DNA from 4 places in the Hydrogenophaga soli genome. Region 3 is predicted to be linked to each of the others. Evidence: predicted binding sites of a transcription regulator. Region 3 holds the regulator's gene; each other region holds the start of a gene.
The links. Region 3 encodes sigma-54, which starts transcription at its own class of promoters, with help from an activator protein. Its sites were predicted from a motif close to TGGCANGNAANCTGCTTT; they were not measured.

Region 1 (6,959 bases), on a different contig from region 3:
TCAACCTGTCGGCCGCCCAGTTGGCCGATGAGCAACTGGTGGCCCAGGTGCGCGCGGCGCTGGAGTGTTCGGGCCTGTCGGCCCATCAACTGGAGCTGGAGTTGACCGAGTCCCACCTGATGGACAGCCCGGAGGTGGCACAGCAGCAGCTGTCCGCCCTCAAGGACCTGGGGGTGCAGGTGTCCATCGACGACTTTGGCACGGGTTATTCCAGCCTGGCCTATCTCAAGCGCTTTTCCATCGACAAGCTCAAGGTGGACCGGTCGTTTGTGCACAACATGCTGGATGACGCGGCCGACGCCGCCATCGTGCAGGCGGTCATCGGTCTGGGGCACACCCTGCGCTTGCGCGTGGTGGCCGAGGGCGTGGAGAACATGCCCACCGCCCAGGCCCTCACCGCGCTGGGGTGCGACGAGTTGCAGGGGTATGGTTTTGCACGCCCCATGCCGCAAGAGGCCTTGCTGGCCTGGGTGACGCAGACGGGGGGATGGTGGTCCGGTGTGACCCCTGGACGGGGTTGAGGGCGTGCAGTTCTGATGCCGACGGTGTGGTTATTAGGGAAAACCCTTGCGTCAAGTCTAGGGTTTACCCTATATTTGATCCCAAGCTGATTTATGAACACAGGAGGATCATCATGGCAAGCACCACTTTCAACGGACTTTCGCTGTCCAGTCACCAACCCACTGGCGTGGGTGCGGCCTTTCAGGAGTTGCTGACGGCCTCTCGCCACCTGGCCACGGCGCTGTGGCAAGCCGCAGCTGCACCTCACCCGGACCGTGCCGGTGCACTGGCCGATGCTGAAGACGCCGAGGCCGTGCGTGCCTACGCATCGCGCATCCAGCACACCGACCCAGGTTTTGCTGCCGACCTGTTTGCGGCCGCTGACCGCTACGAGCAGCGCTGAGACCCATCGCCATCTCGTCCGCTCTCGTGCGCAGAGGGCGTCACTTTTGAACACCTGAGAGTGCCCGGCGGTACTGCACCGCTTCCGCCAGGTGGACACTGTTCACGGTGTCGGTCCCCGCCAAGTCGGCAATGGTGCGGGCCACGCGCAAGGCCCGGTGGGTGCTGCGGGCCGACCAACCCAGGCGTGCGGCGGCTTTTTGCAGGAACTGGCGGGCGGCATCGTCCAGCCGGGCATGGGCGGTGAGCGCATCGCCGCTGAGGGTCTGATTGGGAAAACCCTGGCGCTCCATGGCCTTGTGTTGCGCGGTCAACACCCGCTGGCGCACCACCGCCGTGGGTTCGTGGTGGGGTTTTGAGGCATCCGCGGCGGCGCCGTGTGCGGCCAGCAACTCTTGCGGGGGCAAGGCGGGCACTTCCACATGCAGGTCGATGCGGTCCAGCAAGGGGCCGCTGAGTTTGCCTTGGTAGCGCGCCACCTGGTCGGGCGTGTCGCGGCAGGCAATGTGGGGGTGGCCCAGGTAGCCGCAGGGGCAGGGGTTCATGGCGGCAATCAGCTGGAACCGGGCGGGAAAGTCGGTGCGCTGGGTGGCGCGGCTGATGCGCACGGTGCCGGTTTCCAGCGGCTCGCGCAAGGCTTCGAGCGCGGCCCGGGGAAACTCGGGCAGCTCATCCAGAAACAGCACGCCGTGGTGCGCCAGTGAAATCTCGCCGGGTTTGGGGGGTGAACCGCCACCCACCAGGGCCACCGCACTGGCGCTGTGGTGAGGCGCCACCGTGGGCCTGTGGCCCCAATGGGCCAAGTCGAACCGGCCTGCCAGCGAGGCGATGGCCGCTGTCTCCAGCGCCTGCTGGCGCGTAAGCGGGGGCAGCAACCCGGCAAACCGCTGGGCCAGCATGCTCTTGCCCGCGCCGGGCGGTCCACTCATCAGCAGGCTGTGGCCCCCGGCGGCGGCTATTTCAAGGGCGCGGCGGGCGGCGGCCTGGCCCACCACGTCGGCCAGGTCGGGCACGGGGCTGTCCAACGGGGGCTCGGTGGCGGCCAGCACGGTCCAGCCGTCGGGGTCGGGTGGGGTGTCTTGAACCAGCGCGGAGCCTTCGGGGGCCAGTGCGCGGGCCACGTCCAGCAGGTGGCGGGCCCGCACCACGCGGGTGCCGGGTACCAGTGCGGCTTCTTCGGCGCTGCCCGGGGGCAGCACCAGGGTCAGCGGCGGGGTGCCGAGGCGTTCGGCCTCGGCTTGCAGGGCCAACGACAAGGCCAGGGCCCCGCGCACGGGGCGCAACTCGCCGCCCAGGCTCAGTTCACCGGCAAACACATGGTGGGCCAGGCGGGCGGTGTCCAGCTGGCCGTCGGCGGCCAGGATGCCCAGCGCAATGGGCAGGTCGAAGCGGCCACTGTCCTTGGGCAGGTCAGCCGGGGCCAGGTTCACGGTGATGCGCTGGTTGCTGGGGAAAGACAGCCCGGCATGGTGCAAGGCCGAGCGCACGCGTTCGCGGGCTTCTTTCACCTCGGTGTCGGCCAGGCCCACCAGCGTGAAACTGGGCAGGCCGTTGGCCAGGTGCACTTCCACGCACACCGATGGGGCAGAAAGCCCTACCAGCGCACGACTTTGAATCACGGACAGTCCCATCTGTCTCTCTCCCTGTTGTGGTGCATGGCAAAACGCCGGGTTGTGCACGCTAATGGTGCATTCGGCCGGGGACAACCCGGTTTTCCCGGCCGCGAAGCGGGGCACCAGCATAGCGTGACCCGGGTGCGGCAGGACCATGGCGTGGAGTGGTGGGAACATGGACTGGCACGGTCTGTGCTAGTCCCGCTTCGTCGTCATTGTCGAGGAGTGTGCTCTCATGAAACTAGTTTCCGCCATCATCAAACCCTTCAAGCTGGACGAGGTGCGCGAAGCACTGTCGGCCATGGGCGTGCAGGGCATCACGGTCACCGAAGTCAAGGGCTTTGGTCGCCAAAAAGGCCACACCGAGCTGTACCGCGGCGCGGAATACGTGGTCGATTTCCTGCCCAAGGTCAAGATCGAGGCTGCGGTGGCCGACGAGCTGGTGGACCGCGTGATCGAGGCCATTGAAGGTGCGGCCCGCACCGGCAAGATCGGCGACGGCAAGATTTTTGTGTTCCCGCTGGAGCAGGTCGTGCGCATCCGCACCGGCGAGACCGGCAAGGAAGCCCTCTGACCGACCCCCGACAAACCAGAAAGAGCCCGATCATGAAAAAGTTGTTTGCAACCTTGCTGCTGGGCATGGGCCTGGCCTTCGGTGGGCTGGCGGTCCAAGCCCAGACCGCCGCTCCCGCCACCGACGCCCCTGCGGCCACCGCAGCGGCCCCTGCTGCTCCTGCGGCTGACGCACCTGCTGCTGCCCCCGCTGCGGCCCCGGCCCCCGCGGAAGCCGCCGCTGCACCGGCCGAAGCCGCCGCCGCGCCTGCTCCCGTGCCCAACAAGGGTGACACGTCGTGGATGATGGTCTCCACCCTGCTGGTGATCCTGATGACCGTGCCTGGCCTGGCCCTGTTCTACGGTGGCTTGGTGCGCAGCAAGAACATGCTGTCCGTGCTGATGCAAGTCATGGTCACGTTCAGCCTGATCGTGGTGCTGTGGTTCATCTACGGTTACAGCCTGGCCTTCACCGAGGGCAGTGCTTACGTGGGTGGCTTTGACCGGCTGTTCATGAAGGGCATCTGGGACAACGCCGCGGGCACCTTCGCCAACGCCGCCACCTTCAGCAAAGGCGTGGTCATTCCCGAGATCGTGTTCGCCGCCTTCCAGGCCACGTTCGCCGGCATCACCTGCGCCCTGATCGTGGGTGCCTTTGCCGAGCGCATGAAGTTCTCTGCCGTGCTGATGTTCATGGTGATCTGGTTCACCTTCAGCTACGCCCCCATTGCCCACATGGTGTGGTTCTGGATGGGCCCTGACGCCTACACCGCCGCCAACGTGGTGGACGAAATGAACGGCAAGGCCGGTCTGATCTGGCAATGGGGCGCACTGGACTTCGCCGGTGGCACCGTGGTGCACATCAACGCCGCCGTGGCCGGTCTGGTCGGTGCCTACATGGTGGGCAAGCGCGTGGGTTACGGCAAAGAGTCCATGGCTCCTCACAGCCTGACGCTGACCATGGTGGGCGCTTCCCTGCTGTGGGTGGGTTGGTTCGGTTTCAACGCCGGTTCCGCCCTGGAAGCCAACGGCTTCGCCGCCCTGGCCTTCATCAACACCTTTGCCGCCACCGCTGCTGCTGTGCTGGCCTGGTGCGTGGGTGAATCCATGATGCGTGGCAAGGCCTCCATGCTGGGTGCCGCCTCCGGTGCCGTGGCCGGTCTGGTCGCCATCACCCCTGCCGCTGGCAACGTGGGCATCGGCGGTGCGCTGATCATCGGCTTCCTGTCGGGCTTTGCCGGTCTGTGGGGCGTCAACGGTCTGAAGAAGATCCTGGGCGCTGACGACTCTCTGGACGTGTTCGGCGTGCACGGCGTGTGCGGCATCATGGGTGCCATCCTGACCGGCGTGTTCAACAGCCCCAACCTGGGCGGCCCCTCGCTGGTGGCCGACTGGACCACGGTGGCCATGGTGACGGGTGATGCCTACACCATTGCCGGTCAGGTCTGGACCCAGACCAAGGCCGTGCTGCTGACCGTGGTGTGGTCCGGCGTGGTGTCTGTGGTGGCCTACAAGATCGTGGACATGGTCATCGGCCTGCGCGTCACCGAAGAGGAAGAGCGCGAAGGTCTGGACATCTCCAGCCACGGCGAAACCGCCTACAACCGCTGATCTCCTGAGTCTCCTTTGGATGGTTTGAGTCCGCTGGCCGCAAGGCCGCGGACTTTTTTTGCGTCTGGGCAGGCCACAATCCGGGCACATCCAATGTTCCAGGGAGATTCACCATGCGGTCCACCACCCACCTGCCCGGCCCAGGCGACCACCCCCGCCCAGCCCCGACCCTTGCCCGAAAGCCGTTGCCAAAGGCCGTGCACACGTTGAAGCGGGCGCTGTGCATTGGCCTGTGCGGCATGGGTCTGCTGGCGGTGGCCCTGCCCCAGGCCCAAGCCTCCACCGCTGCACCGAAAAAGAAGCTGCAACGGGTGGACCACATCGACCCTCGCCAACGCCTGCCCGGGGGCGAAACCCCTTATGAGCGCGAACGCCGCCTGCGGCGCGAATGCAAAGGCCGCCCCAATGCCGGGGCGTGCAGCGGCTACACGCACTGACGAAGCCCACCCCGGCCAAGCTTTTTCAACGCCGGGTGGGCAAAACTTTCATCGGCCCCACGGGGGCGGCCAAAGGGGTGGAGTCGCTAACATCCCCGCCATGGACGCCGCCCTTCAAGCCCTGATCGACACCATCCGCTCGGCCCACGCCCAGCGCCGCCCGCTGCGCATCCGCGGCGGGGGAAGCAAGGACTTCCTGGGGCAAAGCCTTCAGGGCGAGGTGCTGGACACCCGGGTCTGCACGGGCATCGTCAGCCACGAACCGTCCGAACTGGTCATCACCGCCCGTGCGGGCACCCCGCTGGCCGAGCTGGAGGCCCAACTGGCCCGCCACGGCCAATGCCTGCCCTTCGAGCCCCCGCACTTTGCCGACTCCGCCACCGTGGGCGGCATGGTGGCCGCGGGACTCAGCGGCCCCGCCCGTGCCAGCGTGGGTGCCGTGCGCGACTACGTGCTGGGCGTGCAACTCATCAACGGACGGGGCGAGTGGCTCACCTTTGGCGGACAGGTCATGAAAAACGTGGCCGGTTACGACGTCAGCCGCCTGATGGCCGGGGCCATGGGCAGCCTGGGGGTGCTCACCGAGGTGTCGCTCAAGGTGCTGCCCGTGGCCCCCGCCGAAGCCACCCTGGCCTTTGAACTGGACGCCGCCGCCGCGCTCGACGCCCTGCACCGCTGGGGCGGGCAGCCCCTGCCCCTCAACGCCAGCTGCTGGGTGCAGGACCAGGGCCGCTCCCTGCTGTTTGTGCGCCTGCGCGGTGCGGTGGCCGCCGTGGACGCCGCCTGCCGCCGCATGGGCGGCCAGCGCATGGACACCACCGCCGAAGACGCCGCCCGCATCCGCCGCGACTGGCTCGACTGCGCCGAGCAGCGCCTGCCCTTCTTCCGCCCGGCCCCGCAAAGCGGCCTGTCGCTGTGGCGGGTGTCGGTGGCCCAGACCGCGCCGGTGCGCCCGCTGGGCGGCGTGCCCCCGCACCAGCAACTGATTGAATGGCACGGCGGCCAACGCTGGCTGTGGGCCCCGGCCACCCAGGCCGCCACCCTGCGGGCCGAATCCCAGGCCCTGGGCGGCCATGCCACCCTGTTCCGCCCCGCGTCTGACGCCGACCGCGCCCACGGCGTGTTCACCCCACCCGCCGCTGCGCTGCAGGCCATCACCCAGCGCCTGAAGGCCGAGTTCGACCCCGCAGGCCTCTTCAACCCGGGCCGCATGGCCACCCCCGCCGCCTGAGCACGCCATGCAGACCCACCTCGCCCCCCAATACCAGCACACCCCCGAAGGCCGCGAGGCCGAGGCCATCCTGCGCAACTGCGTGCACTGCGGCTTTTGCACCGCCACCTGCCCCACCTACCAGCTGCTGGGCGACGAACTGGACGGCCCCCGGGGCCGCATCTACCTCATCAAACAAGTGCTGGAGGGGCAAACCCCCACCCGCGCCACCCAGCAGCACCTGGACCGCTGCCTCACCTGCCGCAACTGCGAAAGCACCTGCCCCAGCGGCGTTCAGTACGGCCACCTCATCGACATCGGGCGCAAAGTGGTGGACGAGCTGGTGCCCCGCCCGCTGGGCGAAACCGTGGTGCGCACCGCGCTGAAAGAGGGCCTCACCTCTCCCCTGTTCGGCCCCGCCCTGAAGCTGGGCCAGCTGGTGCGCGAACTGCTGCCCCAGACGCTGAAAGACAAGGTTCCCCCCCGGCAAGACCCCGGCCCCTGGCCCACCGCCACCCACGCCCGCAAGGTGCTGCTGCTGGCGGGCTGCGTGCAACCGGCCATGTTGCCGCGCATCAACGCCGCCACCGCCCGGGTGCTGGACGCTGCCGGCATCCAGACCCTCGTCGCGCT
Region 2 (6,959 bases), on a different contig from region 3:
CGCCAAACCCGGGGTTGACGCTCATCAACAGCACCATGTCCAGCTTGTCCATCACGTGGTCCAGCACATGGACCGAGGTGGCGGGGTTGAGCACCAACCCGGCCTTGCACCCGTGGTCGCGAATCAGTTGCAGCGTGCGGTCCACGTGGCGGCTGGCCTCGGGGTGGAAGGTGATGATGTTGGCCCCGGCCTTGGCAAACAGCGGAATGAGCGCATCGACCGGCTCCACCATCAGGTGCACGTCAATCCCGATCTTCACGTGCGGGCGGATGGCCTCACACACCAGCGGGCCGATGGTGAGGTTGGGCACGTAGTGGTTGTCCATCACGTCAAAGTGCACCAGGTCGGCCCCGGCGGCTTCAATGGCGCGCACTTCCTCGCCCAGGCGGGCAAAGTCGGCGGACAGGATGGAGGGGGCGATGCGAACGTTGGAGCTCATGGAAAAACCTGCAATGAATGCGTGAACAACAGAGGGTGGAGGGGCTGAATTGTCACTGAACGCCCGCCCCCACCGCCTCGGCGTGCCAGCTGCGCACATGGGCCAGCCCCACCTGGTTCAGGTCGGGCACCACCCGCAAGGCTTGGCCAAAGTCGTGGTGCCGCGTGAACGACGTGGGCGTGATGACCGTGGCCAACCCCGCCGCCGTGGCCGCCTGCAGGCCATTGGCCGAATCCTCAAACGCCACGCAGGCCGAAGCGGGCAGCGCCAGGGCCGACAGCATGTGCCGGTACACCTGCGGGTGTGGTTTCTTGAGGGGCGCGGTGGAGGCGTCGCCAATGGCCACAAAGTGGCTGCGCCAGTCCACGCCAATGGCACGGCGCAGCAGGGCCGCGATGTTGACGGGCGAGGTGGTGGTGGCAATGGCCAAGCGGATGTTGGCGCGCAAGGCTTCGTCCATCAGCCGCAACACGCCGGGGCGCAGGGCCACCGCCCCATCGTTCACGGCCTGTTCGTAGGCTGCGGTCTTGACCTGGTGCAGGCGGTCGAGGGTGTCGCGCACCCCCGCGCCGCCAATGTCCTTCAGGTGGGGGTTGACGCTGCGCCAGTGGTGCAGCATGCGCTCCTTGCCCCCGGAAATGTCCAGCAACCGGGTGTACAGCGCCTCGTCCCAGTGCCAGTCCAGCCCCTCTTCGGCAAAGGCGTGGTTGAACGCCGCCAGGTGGGCCCGCTCGGTGTCGGCCAGGGTGCCGTCCACGTCAAAAATCAAGGCTTGCAGCAGGGTCATGGCCACGTCCTGTGAAGGGGTTGAAGGTCGTTGAAGCCAACTGTAAGCACAGGCGAAAGTAAGGTAAATTCACATTTACTTTATGCTCGATTCAGGTATTGCTGAATGAAAAACGCCACCTTTCGCCAACTGCGTGTGTTCAGCGAGGTGGCGCGCCACCTCAGCTTTGCCCGCGCCGCCGAGGCCCTGCACCTCACGCCGCCCGCGGTGACCATGCAGGTCAAGGAGCTGGAAGGCCATGTGGGCCTGCCCCTGTTCGAGCGCAGCGGGCGCCAGGTGGCCCTGACCACCGCGGGCGAGTACATGCTGGTCTACGCCCGCAAGATGCTGGCCACGCTGAAAGACGCCGAGGACATGGCCGCCCGCCTGCAACAGGTGGAGGCAGGCACGCTCACCATCGGCATGGTCAGCACCGCCAAATACTTCTTGCCGCGCCTGCTGGGCGAATTCCAGCGGGAGCACCCGGGCGTGGAAATCCGCCTGGCCACCGGCAACCGGGAACAACTGGTCAAGCTGCTGCAAGGCAACGAGGTGGACATTGCCGTCATGGGCCGCCCGCCGCGCGAGCTGGCCACGCGTGCCGAGCCCTTTGCCGCACACCCCCATGTGTTCGTGGCCCCCACCGACCACCCGCTGCTGAAGTTCGGCCACCCCACGGTGGAAAGCCTGCGCCCCCATGGTTTCATCGTGCGCGAACGGGGTTCCGGCACCCGCGCCGCCATGGAAGCCTTTTTGGACAAGCACCGGCTGGAGCCCCGGGTGGTGATGGAAATGTCCAGCAACGAAACCATCAAACAGGCCGTGATGGCGGGCATGGGGCTGAGCTTTCTGTCCCTCCACACCATCGGGCTGGAGCTGGAGCACAAGCTCATGGCCAAACTGGACGTGGAAGGCACCCCCATCGTGCGGGCCTGGAACGTGGTGCACATGCTGTCCAAAATGCTGTCGCCTGCCGCGGAAGCCTTCCGCTACTTCATGCTGGAGCGAGCCGAAGGCCACCTGGCCCGCATTTACGGCCCGCTGGTGTCGCTGCCCGGCGATGCACCAAGCACACACACACCCTGAGCCTCAAGCGCCCACCCACGGTGCCGAACGCACCACACAAACGCAAATCCTTGCCACAAATCGCCCCAAAATCAGCCGCAAACACCAAATTGGCGCGTTAATTGCTTTTCTTTGGTGCACGCACTTCGTCATCCGTTCATGGCGGTGGAGTGCACTGTTTTGAACCACAACTCACCAATTCAAGGCATTGATGGATATGGATGCACTAAAACAAGGCACAGACGCACTGTTCATTCTGTTGGGAGGCATCATGGTGCTGGCCATGCACGCCGGGTTTGCGTTCCTGGAGCTGGGCACCGTGCGCAAAAAGAACCAGGTGAACGCCCTGGTCAAGATCCTGGTGGACTTTTCGGTCTCCACCATCGCCTACTTTGTGGTGGGTTATGCGGTGGCTTACGGCACCCACTTCTTTGTGGGGGCTGAGCAGCTGGCCCAGAAAAACGGCTACGAGCTGGTGAAGTTCTTCTTCCTGCTCACCTTTGCCGCCGCCATCCCCGCCATCATTTCCGGTGGCATTGCCGAACGGGCGCGCTTTTGGCCCCAACTGATGGCCACTGCGGTCATCGTGGGTGTGGTGTACCCATTCTTCGAGGGCATTGCCTGGAACCAGCACTTTGGCGTGCAGGCGTGGATCAAGGACCTCACCGGGGCGGAGTTTCATGACTTTGCGGGTTCTGTGGTGGTGCATGCGGTGGGCGGCTGGATCGCCCTGCCCGCAGTGCTGCTGCTGGGCGCACGGTCCAACCGCTACCGCAAGGACGGCGCCATGTCGGCCCACCCGCCGTCCAACATCCCCTTCCTGGCCTTGGGAGCCTGGATCTTGTGCGTGGGCTGGTTTGGCTTCAACGTGATGAGCGCCCAGACCGTGGACAAAATGTCCGGCCTGGTGGCCGTCAACTCACTCATGGCCATGGTGGGCGGCACGCTCACCGCCCTGGTGGCGGGCAAGAACGACCCCGGCTTTGTGCACAACGGCCCGCTGGCCGGCCTGGTGGCCGTGTGCGCCGGCTCCGACCTGATGCATCCGCTGGGTGCCCTGGTGGTGGGTGCAGTGGCTGGTGTGCTGTTTGTGGTGATGTTCACCTGGACGCAAAACCGTTGGAAGGTGGACGATGTGTTGGGCGTCTGGCCCTTGCACGGCCTGTGTGGCACCTGGGGCGGACTGGCCGCGGGCATTTTCGGCAGCACGGGCTTTGGCGGCCTGGGTGGGGTGAACCTCATCGCCCAGGCCATCGGCACCGCATTGGGCGTCACCTGGGCGCTGCTGGGCGGCGCGGTGGTGTATGGCACGCTGAAAGCCACCGTGGGGCTGCGACTCGATCAGGAGGCCGAATTCGACGGTGCCGACCTGAGCATTCACCGCATCAGCGCCACACCCGACCGCGAAGCCAGTTGGTGAACCCTGTTGCATGATGGCGGGCATGAGCACTCAAACCGTGGACGACCGCCTGACCGCGCTGGAAATCAAAGCCAGTTATGCCGATGACCTGCTGGACACCTTGAACACCCTGGTGGCCCGCCAGCAAGACCAGATCGACCGGCTGACCCATGAAGTGACGCAGCTGCGCCAGCAACTGGCGCGGCAGGCGTCACCCGGCGAATTTCGCAGCCTGCGCGACGAGTTGCCGCCGCATTACTGAATGGGTCACATGCCCAGCGAACGCAGCAGTTCGTCGGTGTCGGATGCGTCCGCGGGCGGGGGCACGGGCGCGCCACCTCCGGCGGGCGAGGCGGCCACTTCGGCCATGACCTGGTCGGGCTCGGGTTCGGCCTGGGGCTCAAAGTCGTAGAGCTTGATGAACTCGGTGTGGTCCATCGCCAGCTCCAGGTAAAAAATGTGGTTCTTGCCGGTGTAGAACGTCACGCGCCGGGCCTCGGGCTTGTCGAGGTTGGCGTCCACACTGAGCTGCACCTGCTTGTTCAACACCAGCATCTTGGGTTGGTTTTGCGTGATGTGGGTCTGCAGCTCGCGCCGCACCTTGCTGGTGAAATCGCCCAGCACCTGGTTCATCAGCTCGCCCATGACGTTGCTGACCTCGTCCGAGGTGTAGGAGCTGGCCAGTTCGTCACGCGGCATGCCCATGCTGACCATGTAGTTCTGGTACATCTCCATGGCGGCGGCACCGGAGAAGTTCAGGATCACCAAGCCGGAAAACCCGCCGTCGAACAACACAAAACAGCCAATGTCGGGCTTGAGGCAGGTTTTGGAGATGCGCTGCACCATGCCGGAGTACTGGATTTGCGTGTGTGTCGCCACGGTCAGCACCTTGGTGACCGAGTTGCACAGGCTCATCAGCACATGCTCGGTGCCATGGGTGGTGGACGGATCTTCGTGAAGAAGGGGAGACATTGCGGTGAACTCAGGTGGAGGGAACAGAAGGGCTTAATGTAGCCCTTTGCCACCCCGTCCCCCACCCTTCGTGACCCCTGCGCAACAGCCAGGCTCAGGCCACGCCCAACTTTTGCCGCCAGCCCGGGTACAGGCGGTCGGCATCACCCGGGAACGATTCGAACGCCCGCGCAAATTCGCGGTGTTCCTGGGCCCACTCCACAGGGTCGGCCCCGGCCTTCCAGCACTCGTACGACTGGCGCAGGGAGATCGCCCCGGCGGCCGGGCTGTCGATGTGCCCGTAGGCCCCGCCACCCGCGGTGTTGATGACGTTGCCATGCCCCAGGTTTTCGAAAAAACCGGGCAGGCGCAAGGCGTTCATGCCCCCCGAAACGATGGGGGCCGTGGCCTTGACCCCATCCCACCTCTGGAAGTAGACCGGCCCCTGGCATTCGTCGCGCTCGATCATGTAGGCAATGACCTTGTCGTCGCCCTCACCTTCCATCTTGCCGTAACCCATGGTGCCCACATGGATGCCCGAGGCCCCTTGCAACCGACTCATCTTGGCCAGCACAAACGCGGTGTAGCCCCGCTTGGAGCTGGGCGAGGTGACCGCCCCATGACCCGCCCGGTGGTAGTGCAGAAACTGATTGGGGTACTGCCGCCGCACCGTGGTGACCATGCCCGGACCGCCCACGTAGCCATCCACCAGGAAGGCCAGCTTGTTGGCATCGGGGCCGAACACTTCCAAGGCAAAGTCGGCCCGCGCCAGCATTTCGTGGTGGTCGTCGGCGGTGATGTTCATCGAAAACAGCTTGGCCTGCCCGGTCTCGTCCATGGCACGCTTCATGGCGTCGTACACCAGGGGGATGGTCTTTTTCAGCGGTGCAAACACCTGGTTGCCCTGGGGTTCGTCGTTCTTGATGAAGTCGCCGCCCAGCCAGAATTCATACGCCGCCTGGGCAAAGGGCTCGGGACGCAGACCCAACTTGGGCTTGATGATGGTGCCCGAGATGTAGCCCCCGTCTTGCACCGGACGCCCCAGGATGCGCCACAGGTCCTGGAGGTTGGTGGCCGGGCAGTCGAACTGGCGGATCACCTCGGGCGGCACCCAGAAGTCGATCATCTTGGCGTGTTCGATGTCCCCCATGCCCTGGTTGTTGCCAATGGTCAGCGTGAGGAAGGACACCAGCATCATGCGCCCGTCGATCACGTTGCGATCAAAGAGGGCCAGCGGATAGGCAATGCGCATGTCCTCGGTGGCTTCGTCGATGTGGTAGACCAGCGCATCCACCCCTTTGGTGAAGTCGTCGGTGGTGCACACCGCCACGTTGGTGCCCGTGGACGACTCGGCAGCGAAGTGGGCCGCGGCTTCCAGGTAGCCATGCCCGGCCTGGGGCTTCATCTTGTAGGCCACCAGGATGTGCTGTCCCGCCTGCATCAGGTCTTGCTCGTTCAGGCTCAGGTTGGCGTAGCGGCTGCTTTGGTCCATGCGGGTCTCCATCAGAAGGTGTGGTCGATGGCTGCGATTGTTGGCCCGTCAACAAATAAGCAAAAGTAAAATGTTTTGATCGTTATGTTTTACCTTTGTAAACCATTTTGAACCTCCGTCACGTCACCCTGCACCAGTTGCGCATCTTCCTGGCGGTGGCGCGCCAGGGCAGTTTTGCCCGCGCCGCGGAGGCCTTGCACCTGACACCCCCCACCCTGTCGCTGCAGGTCAAGCAGCTGGCAGACACGGTGGGGCAGCCGTTGTTCGAGCAATTGGGCAAAAAAATCTACCTCACCGCTGCCGGTCGCACCCTGGCCGACGCCTGTGCCGACCTGGAGCGGCGCATGGACCAACTGTCGGACGACCTCGCCGCTTTGCAGGGGGTGGAAAAAGGCAGCCTGAAGCTGGCCATTCTCACCACGGTCAAGTACACCGTGCCCAAGCTGCTGGGGGGGTTCTGCGCGGCCCATCCGGGCATCGAGGTGGCCATGGTGGTCGGCAACCGGGAGAACCTGCTGCAACGGCTGGCCCAGAACCAGGACGACCTGTACATCATGGGGCAACCGCCCGAGCAGATGGACGTGCTCAGCGAAGCCTTCGGGCAAAACCCATTGGTGCTGGTGGCCCCGCCGCAGCACCCCCTGGTGGGGCAGGCCGCCATCGCCCCCACTCGGCTGGCGAACGAGCCGTTCATCCTGCGCGAACCCGGCTCAGGCACGCGCCTGACAGCCGAGCGCTTTTTTGCCACCCACGGCGTCACCCTGAAGAACCGGCTGGAGGTGGGGAGCAACGAAGCCATCAAACAGACCGTGGCCGGGGGCTTGGGCCTGGCGGTGCTGTCGGCCCA
Region 3 (6,959 bases):
GTGGTGCGTCGCAACCCCATTGCCTTCAGTTCGGCCCAGGAGCCGCTGCAGCGGCTGTACTTTGCGCTGGAAGCCATGGGCAAGCTCGACGAACTGCATGCCAAGGTGTTCGTGGCCATCCATGGTGAACACCAGAAGTTGTCCACGCCCGACGACATCGCCAACTGGGCGGCTCGCCAAGGCTTGGACCGGGCCAAGTTCCTGGAGTTCTTCAATGCCTTCTCGGTGGCGGGCAAGCTCAAGCGTGCGGCGCAGATGGCCGAGGCCTACAAGCTTGACGGCGTGCCCGCGTTGGGTGTGGCCGGGCGGTATTTCACGTCCCCGTCCACAGCGGGCACCGGTGAACGTGCGCTGGCGGTGGTGAACCAGCTGGCAGAGGCCAGCCGCAAGGGCTGAAAGCCTCAGACTCTCGCGTTTTTGCCTTTGGTGCCGTCAGGAAATCCCGACGGCACCGCTACAATGACAAGCAAATACCATGCCGCCATGAGTTTGCTTGTGACTCCTCGTTCCACTCCCCCTGTGCCCAGCGCCCGACCGCATGCCCTTGTTTCCGGCCTGCGGCGGCTGGGGTGTGGCTGGGTGGCCTTGAGTGCGCTGTGGCTGTGTGCCGCGGCCCATGCCGAAAAGGCCGACCGCGACAAGCCCATGAATGCCGAGGCCGACAGCCTGCGCTACGACGACGTGCGTCAGCTCAGCGTGTTCACCGGCAATGTGGTCATCACCAAGGGCACCATCGTCATCCGGGGCGACAAGGTCGAAGTCCGTCAGGACGCCCAGGGCAACCAGTTCGGGGTGGTCACCGGTTCAGCCGCCAAGCCCGCCTTTTTCCGCCAGAAGCGCGAGGGGTTGGACGAGTACATCGAGGGTGTGTCCGATCGCATCGACTACAACGGACAGACCGACGTGGTGCGGTTCGAGCAGCGCGCCATGCTGCGCCGCTACCGTGGAGCCACCCTGGCCGATGAAACCTCGGGCAGCCTGATCGTCTACAACAACGCCGCGGAAACCTTCTCGGTGGACGGTGGCGAGGCCAGCAAGACGCCTTCCAACCCTTCTGGCCGCGTGCGGGCGATGTTGACGCCCACGCCACGGCCTGCCGAAGGGGCTCCGGCCCCTGCGGCCACCGACCCGGCGCGTCTGCGGTCGGCCCCCGTGCTGGATGGGGTTGGCCGGTGAGCGGCGGCGCCAGTGTCCGCCTTGCCCTCGAACCCGATGCACCCCAGCCGGTGCGTCTGGAGGCGATGCACCTGCGCAAGTCCTACGGCAGCCGCAAGGTGGTCAAGGACGTGTCGCTGGCTGTCAACGAGGGGGAGGTGGTGGGCCTGCTGGGTCCCAACGGCGCGGGCAAGACCACCTCGTTTTACATGATCGTGGGCCTGGTGCGGGCCGATGGGGGTGACATCTTCCTGGACGGCCAGCCCATTGAACATCAGCCCATCCACCGCCGTTCGCGCCTGGGGTTGGGCTATCTGCCGCAGGAAGCGTCCATCTTCCGCAAGCTCAACGTCGAAGACAACGTGCGCGCCGTGCTGGAGTTGCAGCACGACGAACAGGGCAAACGCCTGTCGCCCGCGGTGGTGCAGCAGCGCCTGGACGCCCTGCTGGCCGACTTGCGGGTGGACCACCTGCGCCACTCTCCGGCGCCCGCGCTGTCGGGGGGCGAGCGGCGGCGGGTGGAAATTGCCCGGGCACTGGCCACCCAGCCCCGCTTCATCCTGCTGGACGAGCCGTTTGCCGGCATCGACCCCATCGCCGTCATCGAGATCCAGCGCATCATCGGTTTCCTGAAGGCGCGGGGCATCGGGGTGCTGATCACCGACCACAACGTGCGCGAGACGCTGGGCATTTGCGACCACGCCTACATCATCAACGACGGCACGGTGCTGGCGCAGGGCACGCCCGCCGAGATTGTGGACAACGCCGACGTGCGCCGGGTGTACCTGGGCGAACACTTCCGCATGTGATGCGCCCATGAAACAAGGCCTGTCCCTCCGCGTCTCGCAGCACCTGGCGCTCACGCCCCAGCTGCAGCAGTCCATTCGGCTGTTGCAGCTGTCCACGCTGGAGCTGGGGCAGGAGGTCGAGCAGATGCTCGACGAAAACCCCTTCCTGGAGCGTCAGGACGAGGCCGCCGAGCGCGAGTCGTTTGGCCTGGAAACCGCCGATGCCCCGGTCAGCCTGGGGGATGTGTTGTCCGAGCGCGCCATGGAAGGTGTAGCAGAAAGTTCAGGCACATCAAGCGCTGAGTCTGTTTTTGAGTCATCAAATTCTGCCGAGTCAACCCCCGAAGCCTCGTCGGGTGACGATGTCAGCCTGACCGAGCCCGACTGGTCGGGTGACGGCACCGTGGACATGCAACCCGACGACGGCGAGTGGGGCGGCGAAGCCCCCGCCCGGGGCACCGGCAGCCACGACGACGATGACACCGCCAGCGCCGCCGACCTCGCCAGTGAGCACATCACCCTGCAGGCCCACCTGCACCAGCAGGCCCTGGGCCTGCGCCTCAGCCCCGAGGAACAGGCGGCGCTGTACGCGCTGATCGAGTCGCTGGACGACGACGGCTACCTGGCCGACCCCTTGGAAGACCTGGCCGCCTCGTTCGAGCCCGGCAACCCGGACGACCTCGCCGTGCAGGAGCGCCGTGAGGCCACCGTGCAACTGCTGCGCACGGCCTTGGGCTGGCTGCAGAACATGGACCCGCCCGGGGTGGGCGCACGCGACGTGGGCGAGTGCCTGCGCTTGCAGATCAACGAACTGCGCAACACCCCCGCAGCCCGGGCCGCGCTGGCCATCTGCCAGCAACCCCTGGACCTGATGGCCCGCCGCGACACCCGCAAGCTGGCCCTGGTGTGCGGGCTGGAAGAGCCGCTGGTGCGCGAGGCGCTGGCCCTCATCACCCAGCTCGAACCCCGGCCCGGTCGCCGTTTTGCCAACCTGGAAGGCCAGATGGTGGTGCCCGATGTGCTGGTGACCCGCGCGGGGCGCGGCTTCAAGGTGCAGCTCAACCCTGAGGTCATGCCCAAGCTGCGGGTGCACGACGTGTACGCCGCCGCCCTGCGCGAAGGCCGAGGGAGCCGTGGCGACGGCGCGGGCATGCAGCAGCGCCTGCAAGAGGCGCGCTGGTTCATCAAGAACATCCAGCAGCGGTTTGACACCATCCTGCGCGTCTCCAGTGCCATCGTGGAGCGCCAACGCAACTTCTTCATGCACGGCGAGCTGGCCATGCGCCCGCTGGTGCTGCGCGAGATTGCCGACGAGCTGGGCCTGCACGAGTCCACCATCAGCCGCGTGACCACCGCCAAGTACATGGCCACGCCGTTTGGCACCTACGAGCTGAAGTACTTCTTTGGCTCCAGCCTGGGCACCGAAACCGGGGGCAACGCCTCCAGCACCGCGGTGCGGGCGCTCATCAAGCAGCTGGTGGCGGGGGAAGACCCCAAAAAGCCGCTGTCGGACAACGCCTTGTCGGACATGCTGAAAGAGCAGGGCATCGAGTGCGCCCGCCGCACCGTGGCCAAGTACCGCGAGGCGCTGAAAATCGCCCCGGCCAGCTTGCGCAAGGCGCTCTGAGCACGCGGCTTGCCGCGCTACTTGCGCCCACCCTCCCGCGCCGCCACCTCCACCAGCATGCCCAGGGTGGCCGAGTAGTAACTCTGGGCCGTCATGGGCAGGCGTGAGCTGGGCGGTTTGCCAGTGGTCAGCAGGCTTCGGATGGCCTGCACCCCGGGGTCGGCCCCGTAGCTGTCGATGGAGTTGTCCTGCACGTTGGCCCAGCCGGGCAGGAAGCCGTCGCACTGGAAGTGGGTCCAGAACTTCTTGAAGCCTTCCATTCGCCCGGGGGTGGCGTGGCCCGCCCAGTGCAGGTACAGCGGCACGCGGGCTGAGTCGTAGCCATAGCGGGGCAGGCGGCTGGGGTCAGGGGCCAGCGGGTTGACCAGCAGCAGCCAGTCGGGCGGCAGGCTCCAACGGCCGAAGCGGGCCACTTCCACCAACCGCAACCCCGACGTGGTGAGGGCCTGCCACTGCGGGTGCGGATCCACCTTGTTCAGCGCCTCGAAGGCCGGAAACACCCAGTACGACAGGTTGACCACCTGCCCCTGCGGGGTGCCAAAGCCGTCCACCCCGGGTTTGATGATGGTGCCCCAGGGCGTGCCGTCCTGCACCACCTTGTCGCGGATGGCCTGGCCGATGGCCGCGGCGCGGCCTTTCAGCTCCGGCAGGTTGAAGCGCTCGGCGGCGCGTTGCAGGGCCCAGGCGATGAACAGGTCGCCGTCGGTGGCGGTGTTCATGTCGGTGATGCCGCGGCCCGGCTCCCAGCGCCAGGCAAACAGGCCGTCGGGGCGCTTGCCCAGGTTGGCTTGCGTCCAGGCCCAGATGCGTTCGAATGTGGCCTTGTCACCTGCCGCGGTGGCCAGCAGCAGGCCAAAGCCCTGACCTTCGGAGTGGCTGATGTTGCGCTGTCCGGTGTCGGTCACGCGCCCGTCGGAGGCCACGTAGGTGGCCTTCCAATCGTCCCAGCCCCGCAGGGCTTGGGCTTGGGCCTGGGCGATGGGCGGCGCGCTCAGTCCCAGCAGAACGGCGCAGCGCAGCAACGAGCGTCGATCCACGGATTCACCCCAGCTGGGTTCGCAACCGGTCGGCGCGATCCTTGGGGGCAGGATGCGTCGAGAGGATGCTGCTTGCCGTGTCGCCCGTCAACGCGGCCAGCTTGTCCAAGGCGCTGACGCATGCTTGGGGGGTGTACTTGCGGTTGCGCATGAAGTTCAGTGCGTAGTCATCCGCCTCACGTTCGTTGGATTGAGAGTGCTGTGCCTTGACCACTTTTTCAAACAAATCGCCCAGCGCGGAGCTGGCCAACGCCCCCACGCGGGTGTTGCTGGATTCCACGCCTTTGCGCAAGGCGCTGGTGCGCAGGGCCGTCTGCATGCGCGCTTTGGAGTGACCCGATTTCACGTGGCCAATTTCGTGGCCAATCACGTACCGAACCTCGTCGTCGGTGAATGCATCCATCAGCCCGGAATACACACGGATCGTGCCATTGGCCATGGCAAAAGCATTGATTTGCGGTGTGATGTAGACCTTGAAGTTCAAGCGCAAGCCGTCATAGGTTTGCAGGCCCTTCACCATTTTGGACAGCCGTTGGGCGTAGGGGCTGTTGTTGGGGGCCACTTGATTCTGATGATCCATTTCCGTGGTCATTTGATCGAAGTAGCTTTGCAGCTCGGCATCGGTGATGGACTCGGCTTTGGCCAAGTCCTGTCCTGCTTCAAAAATCTTGCCGAAATTGAGTTGGGCCTGCACGGGGCTCATGGCGCTGAAGCCCGAGGCGAGCAGGGTGACAGAAATCAAATCGCGACGTTTCATGAATTACCTCCTGATGTATGGTTTGAATGACGGGCGCCGGATTATCTCTTCATGTTACGGATGCACCCATTCAATGCTGCGCAAGGCAGACACCAGGGCCGCACTGCTCCGCAAAAAGGTGCGGCGGTCAGGTGGGCGGGGTTTCATGGTGGCTGGGGTCCATTTCTGTTCGGTTGCGGCCATGGCGTTTGGCTTGGTACAGGGCCTGGTCGGCCCGTTCCAGCAGCGACTGCATGCGCTCGGCGTCACCATAGGGGGCCAGGGCGACGCCGATGCTGGCGGTGACGTGGTGTGACGGCCCCGGGGTGTCCATGGGCAATGCAATGGCTTCGATCGCCTGACGGATGCGTTCGGCGGTGCTCAGGGCCTCGGGGGCATCGGACTGGCGCAGCAGCACCACGAACTCTTCACCGCCCAGGCGGGCGGCCAAGTCGGTGTGGGCGCGGGTGCAGGCCATCAGGACGCGGGCCACCTCGCGCAGACAGACGTCTCCCTGCAAGTGCCCCCAGGTGTCGTTGTACTGCTTGAAGTGATCAACGTCGATGATGAGCGCCGCCATGGGTTTGCCCGACTCGGGGGGGTAGCTTTGCCAGCGCTGGAACACCTCGTCCATGTGTCGGCGGTTGGGCAGTTGTGTCAGGTCGTCGGTGAGGGCGGCCACCTTGAAATGGTGGCTGGTGGCGGTGGACCGGTCCAGCTGAAGCTGGTCACACAGCTTGACCAGGTAGCTGAACCGGGCGGCCTTGTTGAGTCGGTGGTTGGCCAGCAGCGTGAGCAGGCCTGTGACGTTGTAGGTGAGGATGGAGGTGCGCTTGGCAAATGCCTCCATGCCGGGGTGCAGCCCGATTTCCACCGAGAAGATGAGCATGCTCACCCCGGTGATCAACGCCGCCGTCCGAAACCGCAGGGGCATGACCACGTTGCAGGTCATGAGCAGGATGACGAAGGCGGGCGGGTCGAAGTTTTCTGCCCGCGTGCGGGTGAACCAGTGGATGGTGGCGATGCCCAGCATGACCACCACAAATCCGCTGGACAGCCAGGCATCCTGGTGTTTGCCGTCGGTGCTTTGGCGCACCTGCCACAGGGCCAGCACACACAGCGGCGTGACCACCAGCAGCCGCGTCACCACCGACAGCAGGAAAATGTTTGGGCGCGAAAAATAGTCGTTGACGATGAACAGGTTGAACAGCGCCAAGGCGGCCAGCCCGCCCCAGAACACCGACTTGGCATGGCTGTGCGCCAGGTGGGCCCGGTAGTGCGGTTCAATCAGCGGGGAGAAGTTCTTGGCGCCCGAAAACCCCGCCAACTCGGCCTGCGCCTGTTCCAACGAAATGCCTGTGGTTGCGCTCATTTCACTTTTTATTCATTTGTCTCGGAGGGTATGCGCCAGCGTTTCGGAATGACGATAACCGATTGATGCGCGGGCGGCCGTATTTTTGTGCGGGAGCCGTCACAATCCCGGGTGACGGCACGGCCTGAATTTCTGCATGAACCAACTCCAACTCTTTTTGCCCTGCGCCGCTGGCGTCGAGGGCTTCCTGGCCGACGAAGTGGCCCGCATCACCGGCCTGACCGGGCGCACCGGGCGGGCGGGG
Region 4 (6,959 bases), on a different contig from region 3:
AGGTGCCACAGGTCGCGTTTGGGGTAGACCTTGCAGCCGGCGCCGTAGGGCGACGAGTCGAACAGCTTTTGCACCTTGGCGGCCCAGGTGTCGTTGCCGTTGGTGGACAGCACATGGGCGGGCTCGGCCCCCAGCTCCAGCAGGAACTGGGTGTAGCCCAGCAGTTGGTCGGGGTCGCCGTACAGCGCAAAACGCTTGGCGTGCAGGTGGGCCTGGCTGTCGGCCATGGCGTCCACCAGCTGGCCGCGTTCCAGTTCCAGTTCGGCGGGGATGGGCTTGCCGGTGAGGCGGGCAATTTCCATCAGGAACTGATCGGTCCCGGCCACGCCCACGGGGGCGTTGAGCACCACCACCTCCTGGCCGTGCTCGGCGATGAGCTTGGCGGTTTTCTCGGCGCAGAACTCCTGGAACACGATGGTGGCCTTGGCGTGCAGGGCGGCCTCCACCTCTTCCTTGGTGGTGCCGCCTTCGTACATGCGGAACTCGCCGTCGGTGGGGGTGCTCCAGTTGCCGGAGGGGTCGCACAGCACGTTCACCTTCACGCCAAACAGGCTGAAGATGCGGCGGATTTCCTTCATGTTGCCCACGACGAAACCGTCGAAGCCGCCGATGAAGTTGATGCTGTCGTCCGGCACGCGCTTGAGCGGCTCGGCCGTGCCCGACTTGCCGTCCCAGAAGTGGGACAGCACACCGGCCAGGGCGTTGTCGTAACCGGTGATGTGGCTGCCCACAAAGGCCGGGGTGTGGGCAAAGGGCACGTCGTATTCGGCGGGCACGCTGCCTTTTTCCTTGGCGGTCTTGATGAAGGCGTTCAGGTCGTCACCGATCACCTCGGCCATGCAGGTGGTGGACACCGCGATCATGTCGGGCTTGTACAGGCTGTAGGCGTTGGCCAGGCCGTCCACCATGTTGTTCAGGCCGCCGAACACGGCGGCGTCTTCTGTCATGGACGACGACACGCAGGAGGTGGGCTCCTTGAAGTGGCGGCTGAAGTGGCTGCGGTAGTAGGCCACGCAGCCCTGGCTGCCGTGCACAAAGCTCAGGGTCTTGGCAAAGCCGTTGGCCACGTACACCGCGCCCAGGGGCTGGCAGGCCTTGGCAGGGTTGACGGTGAGCGAGTCGCGGGCAAAGTTCTTTTGCTTGTAGTCCTCGGTCTTGGTCCACTCGATGACCTGCTTGACGGCCTCGGGCGAGTGGCCGAACTCGAACTGCTTCTTGTTGGCCAGCATGGCCTGGTATTCGGGCTCGCGGAACAGCAGTTCGTGGTCCAGGGTTTTATCGGCTGATTGGGGCATGATGAACTCCAAAAAATGGGGTGGGGCGCGGGGCTTCGTCAGCCTCAGGCGGCTTTTTTCCAGGGGGCCTGTGTCAGGCCCCAGATCGGGCTGGAGATGGCCATGTCCATGTCACGGGCGAAGATGGCAAAGCCGTCGTAGCCGTGGTAGGGACCGCTGTAGTCCCAGCTGTGCATCTGGCGGAAGGGCACGCCCATCTTCTGGAACACGTACTTTTCCTTGATGCCCGAGCCCACCAGGTCGGGCTTGATGCCTTCCACGAACTTCTCGAACTCGTAGCCGGTCACGTCGTCGTAGATCAGCGTGCTGTCGTTGATGTAGTGGGTGGTGCGCTGGTAGTCGTCGTTGTGGGCAAACTCGTAGCCCGTGCCCACCACCTCCATGCCCAGGTCGTGGTAGGCGTCCATGACGTGGCGGGGGCGCAGGCCACCCACGTACAGCATGACCTTCTTGCCTTCCAGGCGGGGCTTGTACTTGGCGATGACGGCATCCACCAGCGGGCGGTACTTGGCAATCACCTTCTCGGCATTGGCCTTGATGGTGTCGTCGAAGTGGCTGGCGATTTCGCGCAGGCTCTTTTCAATCTGGCTGGGGCCGAAGAAGTTGTATTCCACCCATGGAATGCCGTACTTCTCTTCCATGTGCCGGCTGATGTAGTTCATCGAGCGGTAGCAGTGCAGCACGTTCAGCTTGGCCTTGGGGGTGTTTTCCAGCTCGGCAATGGAGCCGTCGCCCGACCACTGGGCAATGACGCGCAGGCCCAGCTCTTCCAGCAGGATGCGGCTGCTCCAGGCGTCGCCGCCGATGTTGTAGTCACCGATGATGGCCACGTCGTAGGGCGTGGACACAAACTCGTGTTTGTTGGGGTCGTTCTTGTCGAACACCCAATCGCGGATGGCGTCGTTGGCCAGGTGGTGGCCCAGTGACTGGCTCACGCCGCGGAAACCCTCGCAGCGCACGGGCACGATGGTCTTGCCTTCGTACTCCTTGCTCTTTTTCTTGGACACGGCCTCGATGTCGTCACCGATCAGGCCGATGGGGCATTCAGACTGGATGCTGATGCCCTTGTTCAGGGGGAACAGCTCCTGGATTTCGTCAATGATCTTGTCCAGCTTCTTGTCACCGCCGAAGACGATGTCTTTTTCCTGGAAGTCGCTGGTGAACTGCATGGTCACGAAGCTGTCCACACCCGTGGTGCCGATGTAGTAGTTGCGACGGGCGGCCCAGCTGTACTGGCCGCAGCCCACGGGGCCGTGGCTGATGTGCACCATGTCCTTGATGGGACCCCACACCACCCCCTTGGAGCCTGCGTAGGCGCAGCCGCGGATGGTCATGACGCCGGGCAGCGACTTGATGTTGGACTTCACGCCGCAGTCGGGCTTGCCTTCTTCAAACGTGTTCAGGTGCTTGGCGCGCCGCTTGGCCATCTTCTCGGGATAAGCCTTCAGCACTTCATCGATCAGGGCCTTGTTGGCGGCCTTGCGCTCTTCAACGGTGGCGGTCATGGGAAAACTCCGTGAGGTAAGGGGATGCGTGGGCCGGGCCGCAGGGCCGCGCAGGCGGGTGCTGCGCGGCCCTGGCCCTGAGGCTGGGTGTCAGGCGGCCAGCTCGGCGGCGGTCTTGCCGACTTCGGACTCGTCGATCTGCTTCATGATCCCGTGCTCCATCAGCAGGTCTTCCAGCTGGTCCATGGTGATGGGGGTGGGGATGGTGCCGTTGCCCGCATTGCCGTGCACTTTCTGCGCCAGCGTGCGGTATTCCTGGGCCTGCTTGGAGTCGGGGGCGTACTCCAGCACGGTCATGCGGCGCAGCTCGGCGTGTTGCACGATGTTGTCGCGCGGCACAAAGTGGATGAGCTTGGAGCCCAGCATCTTGGCCAGGGAGTCGGCCAGCTCCAGTTCCTTGTCGGTCTGGCGCTCGTTGCACACCAGGCCGCCCAGGCGCACGCCACCGCTGTTGGCGTACTTCAAGATGCCCTTGCTGATGTTGTTGGCGGCGTACATGGCCATCATTTCGCCGGACATGACGATGTAGATTTCCTGCGCCTTGTTCTCGCGGATGGGCATGGCAAAGCCGCCGCACACCACGTCACCCAGCACGTCGTAGCTGACGTAGTCCACGCCGTCGTAAGCGCCGTTTTCTTCCAGGAAGTTGATGGAGGTGATCACCCCGCGACCCGCGCAGCCCACGCCGGGTTCCGGGCCACCGGACTCCACGCAACGGATGTCGCGGTAGCCGATCTTCATCACGTCTTCCAGCTCCAGGTCCTCCACGCTGCCGGCTTCAGCGGCCAGAGACAGGATGGTGTCCTGTGCCTTGGCGTGCAGGATCAGGCGGGTGGAGTCGGCCTTGGGGTCGCAGCCGACGATGAGGATCTTCTGACCCATTTCCGCCAGCGCGGCCAGGGTGTTTTGCGAGGTGGTGGACTTGCCGATGCCACCTTTGCCGTAGAAGGCGATTTGCCGAAGTTTGGCCATTTCAGTGCTCCATTCAGGAAGGTTGAGAAACAAGGTTGCGAAGCCGCGACCGTGTCAGCCTGACGTGCCCGTTGGTCTTCTTATTCGGTTCACGCATCGGCAGGACTTGAGTCCGCGCAGGCCCCCTTTCGCAGCTTCCGTGCCATGTCGTGCCAACCGCCTTTGTGTGCGTGTTAACTGGTTGTTTTCAAAAGGAAAAATGGCTTTGTGCGGGGTTGAAAAGGGCGTTTTGGCGCTTTGTTTGCTTCCCGACAAAGCGGGCCAGGCGCGCCGCCAAAACCCACACGCCGTGGGGCCGCGGGGCGGGTTTGTGTCGCATTTGCTGCGCCGTGTGGGCCTTGTCGGGGTTGGTACGTTCATTGCAGAAGGAGGGCGTCTTTCCACCACCCCTTCAAAGGACCGAACATGACCGCCACTCTGGAACGCACCGCCCTGTCGGACACCGCGTTTGCCCGCCTGGAACAGGAAGGCCGCCTGCTCAACCCCGTGCTCAAGGCCGCCACCCACAAGCCGGGTCGCGTGGGTTTCCGCGGTGAACTGGCGCTGCGTTTTGCCGCCAAGCTGGCCGACGAAGCCCGCCCCCCCGAACTCACCTGCGACCAGGTCATGGCCATCGGGCAGGAAGGCGAGAAACACCTGCCCTTCTTCTGCGGCTGGCTGCTGTCCTTCGAGTACCTGAAAGACGTGGCCGAAGCCCTGGGCGACACCCTCAGCCCCCAGGGCAAGTACTTTCTTTACTGCGACAACATCGACCTGAGCAAGAAATACCAGGTCACCTACGGCGGGGCCACCTTCTACGTGCTGCCCATCCTGGAAAACACCGTCTACAACGAGATGCTGGAACTGCTCTACCTGGAAAAGGGCGACCTGAAGAAGAAGGACACCGCGGGCAAGCTCGACGCCGTGGCCGATGCCGCCCTCAAGTTCAGCGGCCAATTCGAGCCCCTCAGCTACGAAGAGGGCCTGAAGCTCATGGGCCCCGTGCGCAACCCCAACGAAAACCGCCCCGTCTGAGCCTTCCCCCGGCCTGTGGACGACGACACCGAACAGCCCCGGCACTGGTACACCACCAACCTGGTGGGCGTGCCCGCGCCGGTGCTGGCCAGCGAGGCGTTCAACGCCAACCCGGTGCCGCTGTCCATTGCCGGCACCCGTGAGGCCCACCCGGGCCTGTTTGCCCTGCTGGCGCGCAGCCCCAGCCTGGCCGAAGCCGCCGAGGTGTTTGTGCACTACCTGGACATAGCGTTTGGCCTTTGCCGCCCCCCACCCGCCGAAAGCGCCCGCTGGAGCGCCGCCGAGCAGCGCCGCTGGCGCAGCAGCTGGCGCAAGCTGCTGCAAGGCTGGGGCATGGACGCCAACGGCCCCGCCGGGGCCGTGCTCAAAGGCTGGGCCGAAAGCCGCTTTGGCCTGGTACCCGGCTTCCACAAGGCCGCGCTGCGCCGCTTCCCCTCTGCCGCGTGGGTGGCCTATCTGGAAGAAAAAGCCTCCAGCCGTTTCCACAACAACAGCATCCACCAGCAGCTGGACCTGTTGTACGAGTTCTGCCAATGGGCCTTGCAACGCCACCCACCCCCGGGGGCCGAACCCGCAGGCCAACCCGCCCGCCACCTGCGCCTGTGGCGCGGCAGCACCCGCTGCGAAGAACAGCTGGTGAGCGGCAACCTGCTCAGCCGCCACTGCACCGTGCGGCTGAACAACGTGGTGTCGTTCAGCCTGTCGCGCGAAGAAGCCAGCTGTTTTGGCGACTGGGTGTTTGAAGCCCTGGTGCCCGCCAGCAAGGTGCTGGTGTTCCCCGGCCTGCTGCCCGGCCACCTGCTGCAAGGCGAGCAGGAAGTGCTGGCCCTGGGCGGCGACTACGCCGTGGTGGCCCGTTATGCGTAGCCTGCTCGACCGCGCCCTGGGCGCCTACCTGGGCCTGGCCATCGGCGACGCGCTGGGGGCCACGGTGGAATTCATGCGCCCGCAGGAAATCCGCGTTCGTTACGGCGTGCACCGCGACATGGTGGGCGGCGGCTGGCTCAAGCTGGCCCGCGGCCAGGTCACCGACGACACCACCCTGTGCCTGGCCCTGGGCGACGCCCTGCTGCAAGGCGGCCTGCCCGAGCTGAATGCCTTTTTGCAAGGCGACACCGCGCTGCCCCAGCGCATTGGCCACGCCTACGTGCGCTGGTGGCGCGGCAAGCCGGTGGACTGCGGCAACACCTGCCGCCGCGGCATCATGCGCTTCATGCACGACGGCAGCCTGCAAGGCCCGCCCAACGAGGGCGACGCGGGCAACGGTGCCCTCATGCGCAACCTGCCCGCCGTGCTGGCCACGCTGGGCCATGTCCCGGCGTTGGAGGCCCTGTCCATCGCCCAGGGCCGCCTCACCCACCACCACCCCTTGTCCGACCAGGCCGTGCTGGGTGTGGGCCGCCTGCTGGCCAGCCTGCTGCAAGGGGCCGATGCCGCGCAATGCCACGCCCAGGTGCACGCCTGGGTGGCCGAACACCCGGCCTTTGCCTTCACCCCCTACAAAGGCCACGCCAGCGGCTACGTGCGCGACACCGTGCAGACCGTGCTGCACTTCCTGCTGGCCCACGACGACTTTGAAGACGCCCTGGTGGCCACCGTCAACCAGGGTGACGACGCCGACACCACCGGTGCCCTGGTGGGCATGCTGGCCGGGGCCCGCTGCGGCGCATCGGCCTTGCCCCGCCGGTGGCTGGACCGTTTGCAGCCCGACGTGGTGCACGCCATCACCGACCAGACCAGCGGCCTGTTGGCCCTGGCACAAGGTCTGCTTGCCCCGCCCGCACCATGACCCACATCGTTTTCTTCGAAAAACCCGGTTGCGGCGGCAACGCCCGCCAGCGGGCCGCGCTGCACGCCGCCGGGCACACGCTGGAGCGGCGCGACCTGCTCACCCAACGCTGGACGGCACAAAGCCTCAGCCCCTTCCTCGACGGTTTGCCCGTGGCCGATTGGTTCAACCGCGCTGCGCCCCGCGTCAAATCGGGCGAGGTGAACCCCGACGCCCTGGACCGCGACACCGCCCTGGCCCTGCTGCTGGCCGAGCCGCTGCTGATCCGCCGCCCGCTCATGCAGCGGGCCGACACCGGCAGCCGCCTGGTGGGTTTTGACCCCGCCACCGTGCACGCCTGGGTGGGGCTGAACGACGCCGCGCTGCCCCAGGCGCTGGAGGGCT

Region 1: a site for sigma-54 is predicted at 2,698-2,715, ahead of glnK (P-II family nitrogen regulator). Genes of this name have one in related genera too.
Region 2: a site for sigma-54 is predicted at 2,382-2,399, ahead of ACYVB7_RS12370 (ammonium transporter). Genes of this name have one in related genera too.
Region 4: a site for sigma-54 is predicted at 3,900-3,917, ahead of nifH (nitrogenase iron protein). Genes of this name have one in related genera too.

The regions. Positions count from the first base shown of each region.
Region 1 is NZ_BAAHAK010000004.1:19,094-26,052, reverse strand. Features, by position in the region: gene ACYVB7_RS08350 (EAL domain-containing protein) at 1-521, shown strand, start outside; gene ACYVB7_RS08345 (hypothetical protein) at 635-904, shown strand; gene ACYVB7_RS08340 (YifB family Mg chelatase-like AAA ATPase) at 945-2,534, opposite strand; gene glnK (P-II family nitrogen regulator) at 2,752-3,090, shown strand; gene amt (ammonium transporter family protein) at 3,123-4,679, shown strand; gene ACYVB7_RS08325 (hypothetical protein) at 4,793-5,116, shown strand; gene glcE (glycolate oxidase subunit GlcE) at 5,217-6,347, shown strand; gene glcF (glycolate oxidase iron-sulfur subunit) at 6,355-6,959, shown strand, end outside.
Region 2 is NZ_BAAHAK010000006.1:105,636-112,594, reverse strand. Features, by position in the region: gene rpe (ribulose-phosphate 3-epimerase) at 1-439, opposite strand, end outside; gene ACYVB7_RS12380 (HAD family hydrolase) at 492-1,226, opposite strand; gene ACYVB7_RS12375 (LysR family transcriptional regulator) at 1,332-2,291, shown strand; gene ACYVB7_RS12370 (ammonium transporter) at 2,488-3,690, shown strand; gene ACYVB7_RS12365 (SlyX family protein) at 3,713-3,931, shown strand; gene ACYVB7_RS12360 (DUF3334 family protein) at 3,937-4,641, opposite strand; gene ACYVB7_RS12355 (ribulose-bisphosphate carboxylase) at 4,736-6,112, opposite strand; gene ACYVB7_RS12350 (LysR family transcriptional regulator) at 6,220-6,959, shown strand, end outside.
Region 3 is NZ_BAAHAK010000002.1:31,929-38,887, forward strand. Features, by position in the region: gene ACYVB7_RS03310 (thiol:disulfide interchange protein DsbA/DsbL) at 1-396, shown strand, start outside; gene lptA (lipopolysaccharide transport periplasmic protein LptA) at 520-1,176, shown strand; gene lptB (LPS export ABC transporter ATP-binding protein) at 1,242-1,964, shown strand; gene ACYVB7_RS03325 (RNA polymerase factor sigma-54) at 1,972-3,570, shown strand; gene ACYVB7_RS03330 (glycosyl hydrolase family 8) at 3,588-4,607, opposite strand; gene ACYVB7_RS03335 (M48 family metallopeptidase) at 4,612-5,364, opposite strand; gene ACYVB7_RS03340 (GGDEF domain-containing protein) at 5,492-6,715, opposite strand; gene ACYVB7_RS03345 (THUMP domain-containing class I SAM-dependent RNA methyltransferase) at 6,852-6,959, shown strand, end outside.
Region 4 is NZ_BAAHAK010000003.1:330,834-337,792, reverse strand. Features, by position in the region: gene nifK (nitrogenase molybdenum-iron protein subunit beta) at 1-1,295, opposite strand, end outside; gene nifD (nitrogenase molybdenum-iron protein alpha chain) at 1,340-2,800, opposite strand; gene nifH (nitrogenase iron protein) at 2,891-3,772, opposite strand; gene ACYVB7_RS07390 (hypothetical protein) at 4,178-4,786, shown strand; gene ACYVB7_RS07385 (NAD(+)--dinitrogen-reductase ADP-D-ribosyltransferase) at 4,802-5,653, shown strand; gene draG (ADP-ribosyl-[dinitrogen reductase] hydrolase) at 5,646-6,575, shown strand; gene ACYVB7_RS07375 (thioredoxin domain-containing protein) at 6,572-6,959, shown strand, end outside.